Regions from separate parts of the Massilia sp. WG5 genome, predicted to be linked through region 2. Evidence: predicted binding sites of a transcription regulator. Region 2 holds the regulator's gene; each other region holds the start of a gene.
The links. The regulator HrcA, encoded in region 2, represses chaperone genes, less so after heat shock. The targets are predictions, from matches to a motif close to TTAGCACTCNNNNNNNNNGAGTGCTAA.

Region 1 (4,973 bases), 630 kb from region 2:
GCGGATCATCTTGACGCGTGCTTCGATCGCTTCGGCGGCGCCGGCGCCATCGATGATGATGGTGTTTTCCTTGCCGACTTCGATGCGCTTCGCCTGGCCCAGTTCGTTCAGGCTGACTTTTTCCAGGGTCAGGCCGACTTCTTCGGCGATGACCTGGCCACCGGTCAGGATGGCGATGTCTTCCAGCATGGCCTTGCGGCGGTCGCCGAAGCCCGGGGCCTTGACGGCGACGGTCTTCAGGATGCCACGGATGTTGTTGACCACCAGGGTCGCCAGGGCTTCGCCTTCGATATCTTCGGCGACGATCACCAGCGGACGGCCGGCTTTCGCAACCTGCTCCAGCACCGGCAGCAGATCACGGATGTTCGAGATCTTCTTGTCGCACAGCAGGACGAACGGGTTCTCGTGAACGGCAACCTGCTTGTCCGGGTTGTTGATGAAGTACGGCGACAGGTAGCCGCGGTCGAACTGCATACCTTCGACGATGTCCAGCTCGTCGTTCAGCGACTTGCCGTCTTCGACGGTGATGACGCCTTCCTTGCCGACTTTTTCCATCGCCTCGGCGATGCGCTCGCCAACGGACGAATCCGAGTTGGCCGAGATGGTGCCGACCTGGGCGATCTCTTTCGAGGTGGTGGTCGGCTTGGCGATCTTCTTCAGTTCTTCGACGGTGGCGGTGACGGCCTTGTCGATGCCGCGCTTCAGGTCCATCGGGTTCATGCCGGCGGCAACGAACTTCATGCCTTCGCGCACGATGGCTTGCGCCAGCACGGTCGCGGTGGTGGTGCCGTCACCGGCGTTGTCGCTGGTCTTCGAAGCGACTTCCTTCACCATCTGCGCGCCCATGTTCATGAGCTTGTCTTTCAGCTCGATCTCTTTCGCGACCGAGACGCCGTCCTTGGTGACGGTCGGGGCGCCGAACGAACGGTCCAGCACCACGTTGCGGCCTTTCGGGCCCAGGGTGACTTTGACTGCATTGGCCAGGATGTTCACACCCTCGACCATCTTGGCGCGTGCCACATCGCCGAAAATTACGTCTTTAGCTGCCATGTTCTATTTCTCCGTATTCAGGAAGTCTGTATTGGACTGTATTACTGGGCCACGACGGCCATGATGTCTTCTTCGCGCATGACCAGCAGTTCCTCGCCGTTGACCTTGACGGTCTGGCCCGAGTACTTGCCGAACAGCACGCGGTCGCCGACTTTCACTTCCAGCGGACGGACGTTGCCGTTTTCTTGCACTTTGCCGTTGCCCACGGCGAGAATCTCACCCTGGTCCGGTTTCTCTGCCGCCGCATCGGGGATGATCAGGCCGGACGCAGTTTTGGTTTCCTGGTCGAGACGCTTCACGATCACGCGATCGTGCAATGGGCGAAGGTTCATGCAAAACTCCTTTGATTGTTGATTGATTGTTCGTTGGCGGTGAGGGGCTGTTAGCACTCCTCACCAACGAGTGCTAATTATAGGGACGATAATTTCCCATTTCAAGCAGAGATGTTGGTGATTTGCCAGACTTTTTTGATGGGACGCAAGCGCGAGGGGTGGCTCGTTGCAGGAAAGCGCAAAAGCCTACCATCCATTTCTTGAAACCTGCGCACGGCACGGCATCTGTTGACGAAAAATCGATACCGGTCCTATAGTTACGGATGATTTCCGAATTCCAAGAACTGTCCGATAAAATCGACCGTCTCGCCCAGCTTGCCCAGTCGCTGCGCAGCGAAAACTATCTGCTGCGCCAGGCGAACGCCCTGCTGAGCGCCGAGAACCTCGATTTCAAGAACCGGCTGCTGCAGGCCCAGCAACGCGTCGAAGCGATGCTCGCCCAGCTGGAACCCGCCGACGCCAGCCCGGAAGACGAGGCTGAAGACGCATCCGCCAACCCTGACGACTTTGATGCCGCCCGATGATCCATCTTGACGTCCTCATCATGGGCCAGTCCTACCGCCTGGCCTGCCGCGAAGGCGAAGAGCGCACCCTGCGCGAAGCGGTCCACTACCTCGACAGCAAGATGTGCGCGCTGCGCGATTCGGGCAAGGTCAAGGGCACCGACCGCATCGCCGTCATGGCGGCGCTGTCGGTCGCGGCCGAATTCCTGTCCGTGAAATCGCCGCAGGGCCCGCTTGGCGACCAGTCCATGTTGGAAGTCAAGCAGAAGCTGGAGGCCATGCATTCGGTCCTGGACCAGGCTCTGGCTCCGCAAGAAAATCTGCTCTGAGGCTAAATTCGTTTGACATGGCAGTTCATCGTAGTAAACTGCCGTCTACCCTGCGGTGTTCGAGATTTGCCATATATTCCTTGAACCATTCTTTCGCATAGGTTGCGGGACATGTTTGGTGGGCGCGATCGTCACTAGTCTGACGAACCCGAAATCGAGCTGACTGCGACCACCTTGAGCCTTCTGGTTCGGGATGCCGGCAAAAACGGCACAGGCGGGGCATTAATTCCGAGCGGTTGCGACACGAGAGTGCGCAGCCGCTTTTCATTTGGAGATCGCATGCGCTACTGGTTGATGAAGTCCGAGCCCGATGAAGTCAGTTTCGACGACGTCCTGCAGGCCCCTGACAAGACGGTGGCGTGGTTCGGGGTGCGCAACTACCAGGCCCGCAATTTCATGCGCGACCAGATGCAGCTGGGGGACGGCATCCTGTTCTATCACTCCAGCTGCGCGGTGCCGGGCGTGGCGGGCATCGCGCGGGTCGCCAGCACGGCGTATGCGGATGCATCGCAGTTCGATCCCGCCAGCCCTTACCACGATCCGAAGGCGACGCGGGAGACGCCGCGCTGGATCTCGGTTGACGTGCAGGCGGTGGCGCAGGGACGCTACCTGCCGCTGACGGAATTGCGCGGCGTGCCGGAACTCGAGGACATGGTGCTGCTGCAGAAGGGCAGCCGGCTGTCGGTGTCGCCGGTGACGCCGGGACAGTGGCAGGCGATCCTCCAGCTGGCGGGCGTGAACCCGGCGCTTTTCAGTTAGCGCCGATCAGGGTGCAGCGCCGCAGGCGCAGGCGCGTGTGAGGATGCGGCGTGCGGATGCCGGCGCACATGCCCCAGGCCGCGGCCCAGCGCAAGGCCTGGTCGGTGGCCGCGCCGAAGGGACGCGCGGCGGCGGCCCGCCGCAAGGCGATCGACATGCGCTGCATCGCATACAGCTTTTTGGGCGAAAAGGCTTTGCTCATGGGATGACGATACGTGCATCGCCATCCCCTTGCAGTGCTGTACTTAACGTTTCAGGCGTGCACGGCGCGCTTGCCGTTGCCCGAGTACGCCCATCCCAGCATCAGCAGGCCGGCCACGATCATCGGCAGCGACAGCACCTGGCCGGAGGTGATCGGCAGGCCCATCACGTGGGTCTCCCAGTCCGGCACGCGGAAGTACTCGGTAAAGAAGCGCGCGCAGCCGTACAGCAGGGTGTAGAGGGCGCCGACCGCCAGCCGCGGACGCGGTTTGCGGGCGAAGATCCACATGATGACGAACACCAGGATGCCGTCGACCAGCATCTGGTACAGCGGCGAGGGGTGGACCAGGTGGTCTTCGATGCCCGGCCACTTCATGGCCCAGGGCAGGGAAGGATCGGCCAGGCGGCCCGGCAGCTCGTGGTTGATGAAGTTGCCGAGGCGGCCGCAGGCATAGCCGATCGGGACCATCGGCGCGATGAAGTCGTAGACGTCGAGCAGGTTGCGCTTGCGCTTCCTGGCCCACAGCGCCATCGCCAGCAGCACGCCGATGAAGCCCCCGTGGTAGGACATGCCGCCTTCCCAGGTCTTGAAGATCTCGATCGGGTGCGCGAAGTAGTGGGCCGGCTGGTAGAACAGCACCTCGCCCAGGCGGCCGCCGATCACCACCCCGAGCATCCCGTAGAACAGCATGTCGTCCAGGTCTTCCCTGGTCCAGCCCTGGGCCTGGACGTGCGGCTGGGTCCTGATGCGCACGCGGCCGAGGATGATGAAGAGGGCGAAGGCCAGCACATACATGATCCCGTACCAGTGGATGGCCAGGGGACCGATGTGGAAGGCGACGGGATCCGGGTTCGGATGGACGAGCATAGTCAGTGATTCCTCAATAGTTCCAGAAAACCCTTCAGCACGGGCGACGCGTTGTCGCGGCGCCAGGCGATGCCGGTCTCGACCAGCGGGGTCGGGTCCGCGAGGGCACGGTATTCTACGCCTGGCCGCATCAGGTTAGACACGGATTGTGGCACAAGTGCCAAGCCCATGCCGCTGGATACCAGGCTGACGATGGTCTGCATCTGGATCGCCTGCTGGCCGATGGCGGGGGTGATGCCGGCCGCGCGGAAGCAGGACAGGATGGCGTCGTGCAGGGCCGGCGAGATCTCGCGCGGGAAGATGATCAGGGGCAGGCGGGGGAGGTCCTGCAGGCGCACGGGCGCCTGGGCGGACAGCGCCGGCAGTCCGGCCGGGGCGCACAGGATCAGCGGCTCTTCCAGCAGCTTCATGTAATCGAGTTCGCCCTGGGCCTTGTCGGGCAGCGGCGGGATCAGGAGGCCGGCGTCGACGCGGCCGCGCAGCAGCTCGTCGGCCTGCACGTCGGAAGTCGCTTCCAGCAGGTTCAGGTGGACGTCCGGGTAGCGCTCGCTGTAGCGCCGCAGGAAGGGCGGCAGCACGCTGTAGTCGCACGAGGTGACGAAGGCCAGCGACAGCCGTCCCGCTTCGCCGGCGGCGGCGCGGCGCGCCAGTTCCGGCAGCGCGTCGGCTTCGAGCAGCAGGCGCCGCGCTTCGGGCAGCAGGGCGCTGCCGGCCGGGGCCAGCTCGACGGTGCGCCGGTTGCGCACGAACAACGGCGCGCCCAGCAGCTCTTCCAGCGCCGCGATCGCCTGCGACAGCGGCGGCTGGGTCATATGCAGCCGCGCCGCCGCCCGGCCGAAATGCAGCTCCTCGGCGACGGTGACGAAGTAGCGCAGCTGGCGCAGTTCCAGATTCATGTGATATGCATTTCCCGCGATTTTGGACTGATCTA
Region 2 (4,973 bases):
TCCTGGCAGCCGCCTTCCTGACCTGTATCACCAGCGTGGCCAGCGCCGCCGGCGAGACCGCCCGCGTGCGTCATGAGGCCCAGGTCCGGGTGTCGGTCGAGGGCGCGCCGATGGCGGTGGTGAAGGTGACGGCCAAGCGCCTGACGGCCGCAGAGAAAGCCGCGCTGTAATGCCTGCCTGATGAAAGAGACGAAAAAAAAAGCCCGCTGTTGAGGCGGGCTTAAATCCAATTCTTTTCTGAGGAGAGTTGGAGGAGACAGGAAGCAGTATGCTGCGCTACAGCATAATCGTCCAATTTTCGTTTCGAATATTTGATATAAGAAACAAACATGTTTATCAAGAAATTAACGCAGTAATGTAAGCCTTGGTTTCTTTGTCCTGATCGCTAGTGGTTCGGCGATATCTGCAACATTTTTCGTCGCTTACGGACTCCAGCATTTTTGACGCTTGTCCCAAGGCCGCTCAACGCTATGGTTTTTTGCAGATTGCGTTCTTGCGGCGTTGAAGAAGAATCCATTCCAGAAATTACCGCTTGACGCGGTCCTTTGATAAAGACTTGAGTGCAACCTATGTCAATGACAGTGACTGGATTAGGCAGGCCAAGTTTTTTGGCGCTTCGTGACCTGCTTGCGCTGCCTGAAGTGGCGTGCAAGTGGCTGCTGCGATCGTTGCCACTGCAGTAAGAGAAGGGATTCGCTGACGTAATGAACCGGTGGAGCACAGGAATGACATGCGGTTTCACGGCGCGTCGAAAAGGAAGCTGTCTTCTGAAAGCTGTCAAGCCGCCTAGGCATTATCCGACACTGGTAAAGGCGCGAAGGGCGAACCGCTCATCGGCAGTGACGTAGGGGTGGCCCGACGGGCAGGGGAGGGTGCGGCAGTTCAAAACTCCCTGCGCGGCACAAAAAAAAGCCCGCTGTTGAGGCGGGCTTAAATCCAATTCTTTTCTGAGGAGAGTTGGAGGAGACAGGAGCAGTATGCTGCACTACAGCATATTCGTCCAATTTTTGTTTCATATGCTCGACATACAAAACAGAAATATCTCCTCCGAAACTACCTCCGCCTGGATCAGGTGTTCGGAGTGCAGGTCACGGCGATATCGGTGACACCGCCCGCCGCTTCCTGAGCGTCCAGCATCACGCCGACGCCGTTTGCGACGGTGCAGGTGAAGCCATCCGGCTGGGTCAGCACGGTTACGCCGAAGCTCGTGTTGTAGGGAACGTTATTCGGCAGCGAGAACGGCAGCGGGCTGGTGGTCGTGCTGCCGGCGATGGTGACCTGGCTGTTGCTGCCGTTAATCAGGGTCAGGTTACCGGCAGTCAGGCCGGTGATCGTGCCTTTCAGCGGATAGGTTTTCACGGAGCAGGTGTAGAACACTTCGATCGCCGGCGTGCGCGCCGACTCGAGCGAGGCGGTCTGGCCGGCCGTGCCGTATTCGCGCGGATAACCGGCGGTGACGCAAGTCTGGTGCGCTGGCTGCGCGCCGGTGCCGGCGGCGGCGGTGCCGCCCTTCGGCACGACGTCGTAGTAGGTGCCGTAGTCGAGGCCTTTCGGGAAATACGCGACTTGCTGATCGCCGGCCTTGGCGGGCACGGGCACGGAGAGCTCCATGCCGTTGGTCGTCAGGACCAGGCCCGGATACAGGAGGTTCGAGACCGTCACCTTGACCTGATAGCTCTCACTGCCGCCGCCGCCGCCGCAGGAGGCCAGAAGCAGGGACGAAGCCAGGACCAGGGCCGGGCGCACGAGGTGGAACTTCATACTTTACTCTCCAGATTATTGGGTCTTGGGACCGCAGGCGACCACGGGCGTGGTGCTCGGACCGGTCGCGGTCATGGTGCCGCTGCCGCCGTTGATCGTGCAGGTCTGGGTATCCGGCTGCGTCAGGACAGTCACGCCGTACGGGCCGTCTTCCGGAATTTCCGCCATCGCGACGTTTACTTGCGCGCCGTTGGTATCGACCGCGGTCACCGGCTTGCGATCCGAACCGTTCACCAGCACCAGGCCGGCGCCGGTCAGGCCATTCACCGCGACCGACAGCGGATGGGTCTTGATCGTGCAGAAGACCGTCGGCACGACGGTGTAGACCGTGTAATAGTTGGCGCGCGCCTTGCCGTTGGTGATCGTGCAGCCGCTGACGTTCGACGGCAGGCTCTTGGTGTCGATGTTGAATTCGTCGTCAGTCGACAGGAATTTGCTGAACTGGACGCTGGCGGTGCCGGCCGGCACGGCCTTCTCGTCGCCATTGCTCTTGTTAACCAGAACCAGGCCGTCCTTGGTCACGCCGCCGGCGATCGTTACGGTCAGGGGCAGGTCGCCGCTACCGCCGCCGCAGGCGGACAGGCCAAGAGCGCATGCCAGCGCGGCGCCGGCATACAGGGTCGAACTCTTCATAGAATCTCCGTTGGACGAGATGGCGCACGGAAGACCGGCGGCACCGCTGAGTAGAATATTGCCCGACATTTTAGAGCATTTGCCAAGCCGCAGCCTCATTTGCCTTTGTATCACGGTGTAACGACGTCTGTGCGTTGCTTTTCACGGCCGGCCTCGCTATGCTTGAATGGCCTCCCTCTATTTCCAATATGACCACGACCCGACGCGAATGGCCCAAGGCCATCCTGTTCGACCTGGACGATACGCTGTGGCCGATTGCCCCGGCGATCCTGCAGGCCGAGCAGAACATGTTTGCCTGGCTGCGCGAGCACGCGCCGCGCGTCGCCCAGCAGTTCACCATCGACAGCCTGCGCCAGGCGCGCCTGGAACTGCTGGCGCAACAGCCGGCATTTCAGCTCGACCTGGGCAAGCTGCGCCGCGCCGGCCTGCTCGCCGCCTTCCAGCAGGCTGGCGAGGATGGCGCCAAGGTGGAGCTGGCGATGGGAGAGTTCTTTGCCGCGCGCAATGCCGTGGTGCCCTACGACGATGTGGTGCCGGGCCTGCTGCGCCTGAAGGGCAAGGTATTGCTCGGGACGATTACGAACGGCAACGCCGACCTGCAGACGATCGGCCTGGCTCACCATTTCAAGGCCTCCGTGTCGGCGCCCGAGCTGGGCGTGGCCAAGCCCGAGCCGGCGATCTTCCTGGCCGCCTGCCAGACGCTGGGCGTGGCGCCATGGGACGCGGTCTATGTCGGCGACGACGTGCTGCTCGACGTGCAGGGCGCCCAGGACATCGGCATGCGCGGCGTGTGGATGAACCGGAACGGCAGCCAGAAAGATGTCGAGCACGGCGTCGTGCCGGACGCGACCGTGCGCAATTTCGACGAGCTGCTGGATTGGCTCAAGCGCACCCACGACTGACAGAGTGACTCTGCAAAGTGCCCGACTCCCCATGCAGCAAGCTAACGTGCATAATGTGAACCATGCAACTCGATAACCGTGCACAAACCCTGCTGAAAGCCCTCGTCGAGCGCTATATCGCCGACGGCCAGCCTGTCGGCTCGCGTGCGCTGTCGAAGATTTCCGGCCTCGACCTGTCGCCGGCCACGATCCGCAACATCATGGCCGACCTCGAAGAAATGGGCTATGTCGCCAGCCCGCACACCTCGGCCGGCCGGATCCCGACGCCGCGCGGCTATCGCATCTTCGTCGACACCCTGCTCACCGTGCGGCAGATCGACGAGAACGCCGTCGAAGCCGGCATGCGCCTGCCCGCGCACCAGCCGCAGAAGGTAATCGCCAACGCCGCGCAGATGCTGTCGTCGCTGTCGCAGTTCGCCGGCGTGGTGCAGAGCCCGCGCCGCGAATCGGCGTTCCAGCAGATCGAATTCCTGCGCCTGTCGGAAAAGCGCATCCTGCTGGTGATCGTCGACCCGCGCGGCGATGTCCAGAACCGCCTGCTGCTGACCGACGTCGACTACAGCCCGTCCCAGCTGACCCAGTCGGCCAATTACCTGAACCAGAATTTTGCCGGCCTGTCTTTCGACCAGGTGCGGGCGCGCCTGACCGGCGAACTGCGCCAGCTGAGCGACAACATGGCGCGCCTGATGCAATCCGCAGTGGACGCCGGCAGCGAGGCGCTGCAGGAAACCGACGACATGGTCATCGCCGGCGAGCGCAACCTGCTGTCGGTGAGCGACCTCTCCTCGAATATGAGCTCGCTGCGCCAGATGTTCGAGATGTTCGAGCAGAAAACCGGCCTGATGCAGCTGCTGGACGTCTCCAGCAAGGCCGGCGGGGTGCAGATCTTCATCGGCGGCGAATCCAAGCTGGTGCCGATGGACGAGATGAGCGTGGTCACCGCGCCCTACGAGGTGAACGGCAAGATCGTCGGCACCCTGGGCGTGATCGGCCCGACCCGCATGGCCTACGAGCGTGTGATCCCGATCGTCGACATCACGGCCAAGCTGCTGTCGAACGCGCTCAGCCACTCGTAAGTGAAACATTAAATCAGTTAGCGTATCGGAGGCTCGAAAACCGTCGCGAGCGGCTGCGGGTTTGCGAGGCTCCCCCTCAGTGGCGGTGGGGGCAGTCGGTCTTCTGGCAGTTGCCGTAGATGGCCAGGGCGTGCTCGGCGATCTTGAAGCCGCGTTCCAGGGCGATCTTCTGCTGGCGGCTTTCGATTTCTTCGTCGTAGAACTCTTCGACGTGGCCGCAGTCCAGGCAGACCAGGTGGTCGTGGTGCGAGCCGGCGTTCAGCTCGTAGATGGCCTTGCCGGTTTCAAAGTGATTGCGATTCAGGAGGCCGGCCTGCTCGAACTGGGTCAGCACGCGGTACACCGTCGCCAGGCCCACGTCCATGCTCTCGTTCAGCAGGGTTTTATAGACATCTTCCGCCGTCAAATGCCGCACCGTACTGTTCTGGAAGATCTCCAGGATTTTCAGCCGCGGCAGTGTCGCTTTGAGGCCGCTGGCCTTCAGGTCGGTTGGGTTGTTGCTCATGTTTTGTTACTCTTAGATGGGCTGAGATGTGCGGAGTGCTTTATGATATAGCGTTTTGCAGCTCCACCCAATCAAAAGTCGTTCGATTTTAAGGTT
Region 3 (4,973 bases), 1.5 Mb from region 2:
ATCAATTGCGCATCTTTGTCGAGGTCGCCGAGCGGCAGCACCTGACCCAGGCGGCGGCCGCGCTGGCGCTGACCCCGTCGGCGGTCAGCTCATCGATCAAGGCGCTCGAAGAACGCTACGGCACCACGCTGTTCGACCGTGTCGGCCGCCGCATCGAAACCAACGAAGCCGGGCGCATCTTCCTGGCCGAGGCGCGCCGCACGCTGGCCAGCGCACGCGCCGCCGAACTGACGCTGGCGGAGCTGGGCAGCCTGCAGCGCGGTTCGCTGGCCATCCACGCCAGCCAGACCATCGCCAGCTACTGGCTGCCGCCGCTGCTGGTGCGGTTCCGCCAGACCTATCCCGCCATCGCGCTCGCGCTGGTGGTGGCGAATACCGAAAACGTGGCGGCGGCCGTGGTGCAGGGCGAGGCCGACCTCGGCTTCGTCGAGGGCGAGCTGGAAGAGGGCGGCCTGGAGGCGGTGCCGGTCGGCGAAGACCGCATGGTGGTCGTGGTCGGGACCGGGCATCCATGGGCCGACGGCCGGCCGCTGGACCGCGAACAGCTGCTGGGCGCGCGCTGGATCATGCGCGAGGCGGGGTCGGGGACGCGCTCGGCCTTCGAGTCGGCGCTCGCCGCGCTGGGCGTGCCGGCGCAGGCGCTCGCGGTCGCGCTCGCGCTGCCCTCGAACGAAGCGGTGCGCAGCGCCGTGATGGCGGGCGCCTATGCCGGCGCGCTGTCGGAGCTGGTGGTGGCATCGGACCTGCACGCGGGTGTGCTGGCGCAGGCCAACCTGGCGCTGCCGGCGCGCCGCTTCTCGATGCTGCGGCACCCGGAGCGCCACCGGAGCCGCGCCGCTGCCGCTTTCGCGGACCTGGTGCGCGGGCCGGCCGCCTGAGTGCCGCGGTGCGCCGCCGCACCGGCCGAGCTGGCATCATGTGCATTCGACGGGAGGACGCCACGTGTGGGAGCGGATCTGGAGCGCGGTACTGCAGGAATTCTCGGACATCGGCGACGCCGGCGACGTCACCCGCGTGGTGCTGCGCCTGAGCGTCGCCGTGCTGCTCGGCGGCCTGCTCGGCTATGAACGCGAATCGGTCGGGGCGGCGGCCGGCCTGCGCACGCACATGCTGGTATCGCTCGGCTCCGCGCTGTTCATGCTGATCCCGGTGCAGGCCGGCATGAAGATCGACGACCTGTCGCGCGTGCTGCAGGGCGTGACGGCGGGGATCGGCTTCCTCGGCGCCGGCGCCATCCTCAAGCTGCGCGAGCGGAACGCCATCCAGGGCCTGACCACGGCCGCCAGCGTGTGGCTGACCGCCGCCATCGGCGTGGCGGCCGGGATGGGCAGGGAGGCGACGGCGGTGGTCAGCGCCGTGTTCGCGTTTGTCATCCTCGCCCTGTTGCGGCGCAAGGACAAGGGGTAAGGCCGGACACCTCGGCGGCAGGGGCCGAAAATCCTCGCTTTCCCATCCCTTTGCGCAGTATGCTTGCGAAAAACACAAGGAGATTTCCCCATGAAGCGCTTGACCGCAGCAGATTTCGATCCGGATGTCCTGAAACTCTTCGACGGCTACGTGCACGGGCGCCTGTCGCGCCGCGATTTCCTGATGCGGGCGGGGCGCTACGCGGCGGGCGGCGTGACGGCGGCCACCTTGCTGGCGCAGCTGTCGCCCTCGTTCGCGGCGCCGCTGGTGGCGGCGGCCGATGCGCGGCTGAAGACCAGTTACCGGGAGTTCCCGTCGCCGCAGGGCTACGGGACGGTGCGCGGCTACCTGGCGATGCCGGCCGATGCCAAGGGCAAGTTGCCGGTGATCCTGGTGGTGCACGAGAACCGCGGTCTGAACCCGCATATCGAAGACATCGCGCGCCGCCTGGCGCTGGACGGTTTCATCGCCTATGCGCCGGACGCGCTGTTTCCGCTGGGCGGCTATCCGGGCGACGAGGACAAGGCGCGCGCCCTGTTTCCGAAGCTGGACCAGGCCAAGACCCGCGCCGATTTCGCCGCCGCGGCCCATGCGCTCGTTGCGCTGCCCCAGTCGAGCGGCAAGCTCGGCGTGGTCGGCTTCTGCTGGGGCGGCGGCATCGCGAACTACCTGGCCACGCAGCTGCCGGACCTGGCGGCGGCCGTGCCCTTCTACGGCTCCCAGCCAGCCCCGGCCGACGTTGCGCACATCCGCGCGCCGCTGCTGATCCACGACGCCGGCAAGGACGAGCGCATCCTGGCCGGCTGGCCGGCCTACGAGGCCGCGCTGAAGGCGAACAAGGTGGATTACCAGCACTTCGTCTACGCCGGCGCGGAGCACGGCTTCAACAACGACACCACGCCGCGCTATGACGAGGCGGCGGCCAAGCTGGCGTGGAGCCGGACGGTCGCCTTCTTCAAGGAAAAACTAGCCTAACCCTGACTTTGCTTAAACCGGGGTCAGACTCCAAAATTTGGCAATAGATGCAGGGATATTTCCAAAATTCGGAGTCTGACCCCGGTTTGAGGCAAAACAAAAAGGCACCCGAAGGTGCCTTTTTTATTGCCGCGGTGGCGATTACACGTAAGCCGCCAGCGCCGTTTTCATCTTCTTCAGCGCAGCCGTCTCGATCTGGCGGATGCGCTCGGCCGACACGCCGAATTCCTCGGCCAGGGTATGCAGGGTCGCACCCGAGCCGTCGTCGTTGGCCAGCCAGCGTGCTTCCACGATGCGGCGCGAACGCGGGTCGAGTTTGCCGAGGGCCGTTTCCAGGCCTTCCGACTGCAGGCGCACCACGTCGTTCGCTTCCAGCACCTTGGTCGGCTCCTGCTGATCCGACGACAGGTAGGCGATCGGCGAGAACTTGTCGTCTTCGTCGTCGGTCGGCGCTTCCAGGGCGATGTCGCGGCCCGACAGGCGGGTTTCCATCTCGATCACTTCTTCGCGCTTCACGTCGAGCAGCTTGGCCAGGTCGTCGACTTGTTGCGGCGACATGGCGTCCAGGCCGGTCTTGTTGCTGCGCAGGTTGAAGAACAGCTTGCGCTGGGCCTTGGTCGTCGCGACTTTCACCAGGCGCCAGTTCTTCAGGATGTATTCATGCATCTCGGCCTTGATCCAGTGCATGGCGTACGACACCAGGCGCACGCCCTGGTTCGGGTCGAAACGCTTGACTGCCTTCATCAGGCCGATATTGCCTTCCTGGATCAGGTCGGCGTGCGGCAGGCCGTAGCCCAGATAGCCGCGCGCGATCGACACGACCAGGCGCAGGTGGGACATGACCAGCTTCTGCGCCGCGTCCAGGTCGTTCTTTTCCTGCAGGCTCTTTGCCAGCGAGACCTCTTCCTCGTGGGACAGCATCGGCAGACGATTGACGGCCGAGATATAGGCGTCAATATTGCCGAGATTGCCAGTGAAGCCCAGTCCCAGAGCACGGCTGCCAACAGGAACCAATGCGGATTGTGCGGACATAGTCATTTTCCCTCGTAGAGTAATCTGTGCTGCATCGTCAATGTGCCCGAAAAAACGCCCCGAAGGCGCGGTTTTTACGGCTTGTTACGGGATGCGGAACAGTGTGCCCAAAGGCCACTTTCATCATGGTCAGGCGTAATATTAGCACTCTCTTGAGGTGAGTGCTAGCCGCCACCATATCCCCGACGACGTCCTTAAGTCTTGCCAAAGTATTGCTCTAAGGAATCGAATTTCCGGCTTGATTCAACTGTAGAGCAGGTAGGAGCGGTACAGTTGATTGATGTCAAACGTGACGCTGCTACTGATTGAATTCGGTAGAAGACAGATTATGCCCCGCGTGCTGCGGGGTCTGTGAAGTGGCGCACCTACCCTTGTAGGCGTAAACCTCGCCACCATCTACGATTTTTCTGGCGAGCCGTAGAAGAGTTAACGAAATCGTAATGACCGTCTCGATTAACTCAGGCGCGCCAGGTGCCGCTGCACCGACAGCATCGCCCCCATCAGTCCGAGCCCGGCGCTGATGGCCAGCAGGCCGGCCAGACCCAGCGGCGGCAGCGCCGCGAGCTGGAATTCGGAGGCGTACAGGCGGGCGAATTCGGCGATGGCCGCGTTCAGCGGGCGCAGCGCCAGGCTCACCGCGCCCAGCGCCACCGCGCCGGCGCACAGGCCGAGCAGGGCGCCCGTGTAGTAGAACGGGCGGTGGATGAAGTTGTCGGTGGCGCCCAGCATCTTGGTGACGGCGATCTCGTCGCGCTGGGTCAGCACCTGCAGGCGGATGGTATTGAACACCACCGCGATCACCACCACGCCCAGCGTGATCGCCAGCAGCAGCAGCGCCAGGCGCAGCACGCCCAGCAGGGCCGCCAGGCGCTTCACCCAGGCCGAGTCGACCTGGACCGAATCGACGCCCGGCAGGGCGCGCATCCGTTCGGCGATGCCGTCCACGCGCGCCGCATAGGCGCTGCTGGTGAAACCTTCCAGTTTCATGACGTAGCTGTCGGGCAGGGGATTGTCGCCCAGGGTCTCGATGACGTCGCTCAGGCCGCTCTTGGCTTTCAAGTCGTCGAGCGCCTGCTCGCGCGGAATGAAGCTGATCTTCGCGTGGCTGGCGGCCAGGATCTGGCGCAGCTGCGGCGCCAGCGACTGCGACTGCTCGCGCGGCGTGTCAGGCTTCATGAACAGGCTGATCTCGGGATCGACCGAGAGCTGTTCCGACATCGGACGCACGTTGTCGAGCAGGGTCACGCCGGCGAAGGGCAGGGCCAGCGCCACTGCCACGACCAGCACGTTGAACAGGAAGCTGCCCGGCGCCTTGCGCACGTGCAACAGTGCGGCGCCGAGGGCGAAGCGGTGCTGGCGGAACCAGATATTCATGCTGCGTCTCCCACCAGCTGGCCATGTTCGAGGCGGATCACGCGCGCGGCCGCGTCCAGGATCTGTTCGTCATGGCTCGAAATCAGGACGGTCACGCCGGCCGAGTGGAAAGCGTGCAGGGCGTCGATCACGCGGTCGGCCGCGGCGCGGTCGAGGTTCGCGGTGGGTTCGTCGGCCAGGATGAT

Region 1: groES (co-chaperone GroES) is a predicted target of HrcA. The motif match lies at 1,433-1,459, and genes of this name have one in related genera.
Region 3: rpoH (RNA polymerase sigma factor RpoH) is a predicted target of HrcA. The motif match lies at 3,556-3,582, and genes of this name have one in related genera.

What each region holds. Positions count from the first base shown of each region.
Region 1 covers NZ_CP012640.2:2,346,444-2,351,416, reverse strand. Annotated here, with positions in the region: gene groL (chaperonin GroEL) at 1-1,050, opposite strand, end outside; gene groES (co-chaperone GroES) at 1,092-1,382, opposite strand; gene AM586_RS10490 (hypothetical protein) at 1,646-1,906, shown strand; gene AM586_RS10485 (cell division protein ZapA) at 1,903-2,214, shown strand; RNA gene ssrS (6S RNA) at 2,259-2,439, shown strand; gene AM586_RS10475 (EVE domain-containing protein) at 2,494-2,973, shown strand; gene AM586_RS10470 (hypothetical protein) at 2,966-3,175, opposite strand; gene lgt (prolipoprotein diacylglyceryl transferase) at 3,227-4,042, opposite strand; gene AM586_RS10460 (LysR family transcriptional regulator) at 4,045-4,938, opposite strand.
Region 2 covers NZ_CP012640.2:2,980,050-2,985,022, reverse strand. Annotated here, with positions in the region: gene AM586_RS13280 (hypothetical protein) at 1-170, shown strand, start outside; gene AM586_RS13275 (hypothetical protein) at 1,069-1,761, opposite strand; gene AM586_RS13270 (hypothetical protein) at 1,777-2,394, opposite strand; gene AM586_RS13265 (HAD family hydrolase) at 2,583-3,296, shown strand; gene hrcA (heat-inducible transcriptional repressor HrcA) at 3,359-4,372, shown strand; gene fur (ferric iron uptake transcriptional regulator) at 4,449-4,877, opposite strand.
Region 3 covers NZ_CP012640.2:4,431,739-4,436,711, forward strand. Annotated here, with positions in the region: gene AM586_RS19810 (LysR substrate-binding domain-containing protein) at 1-878, shown strand, start outside; gene AM586_RS19815 (MgtC/SapB family protein) at 943-1,407, shown strand; gene AM586_RS19820 (dienelactone hydrolase family protein) at 1,498-2,382, shown strand; gene rpoH (RNA polymerase sigma factor RpoH) at 2,524-3,414, opposite strand; gene ftsX (permease-like cell division protein FtsX) at 3,868-4,788, opposite strand; gene AM586_RS19835 (cell division ATP-binding protein FtsE) at 4,785-4,973, opposite strand, start outside.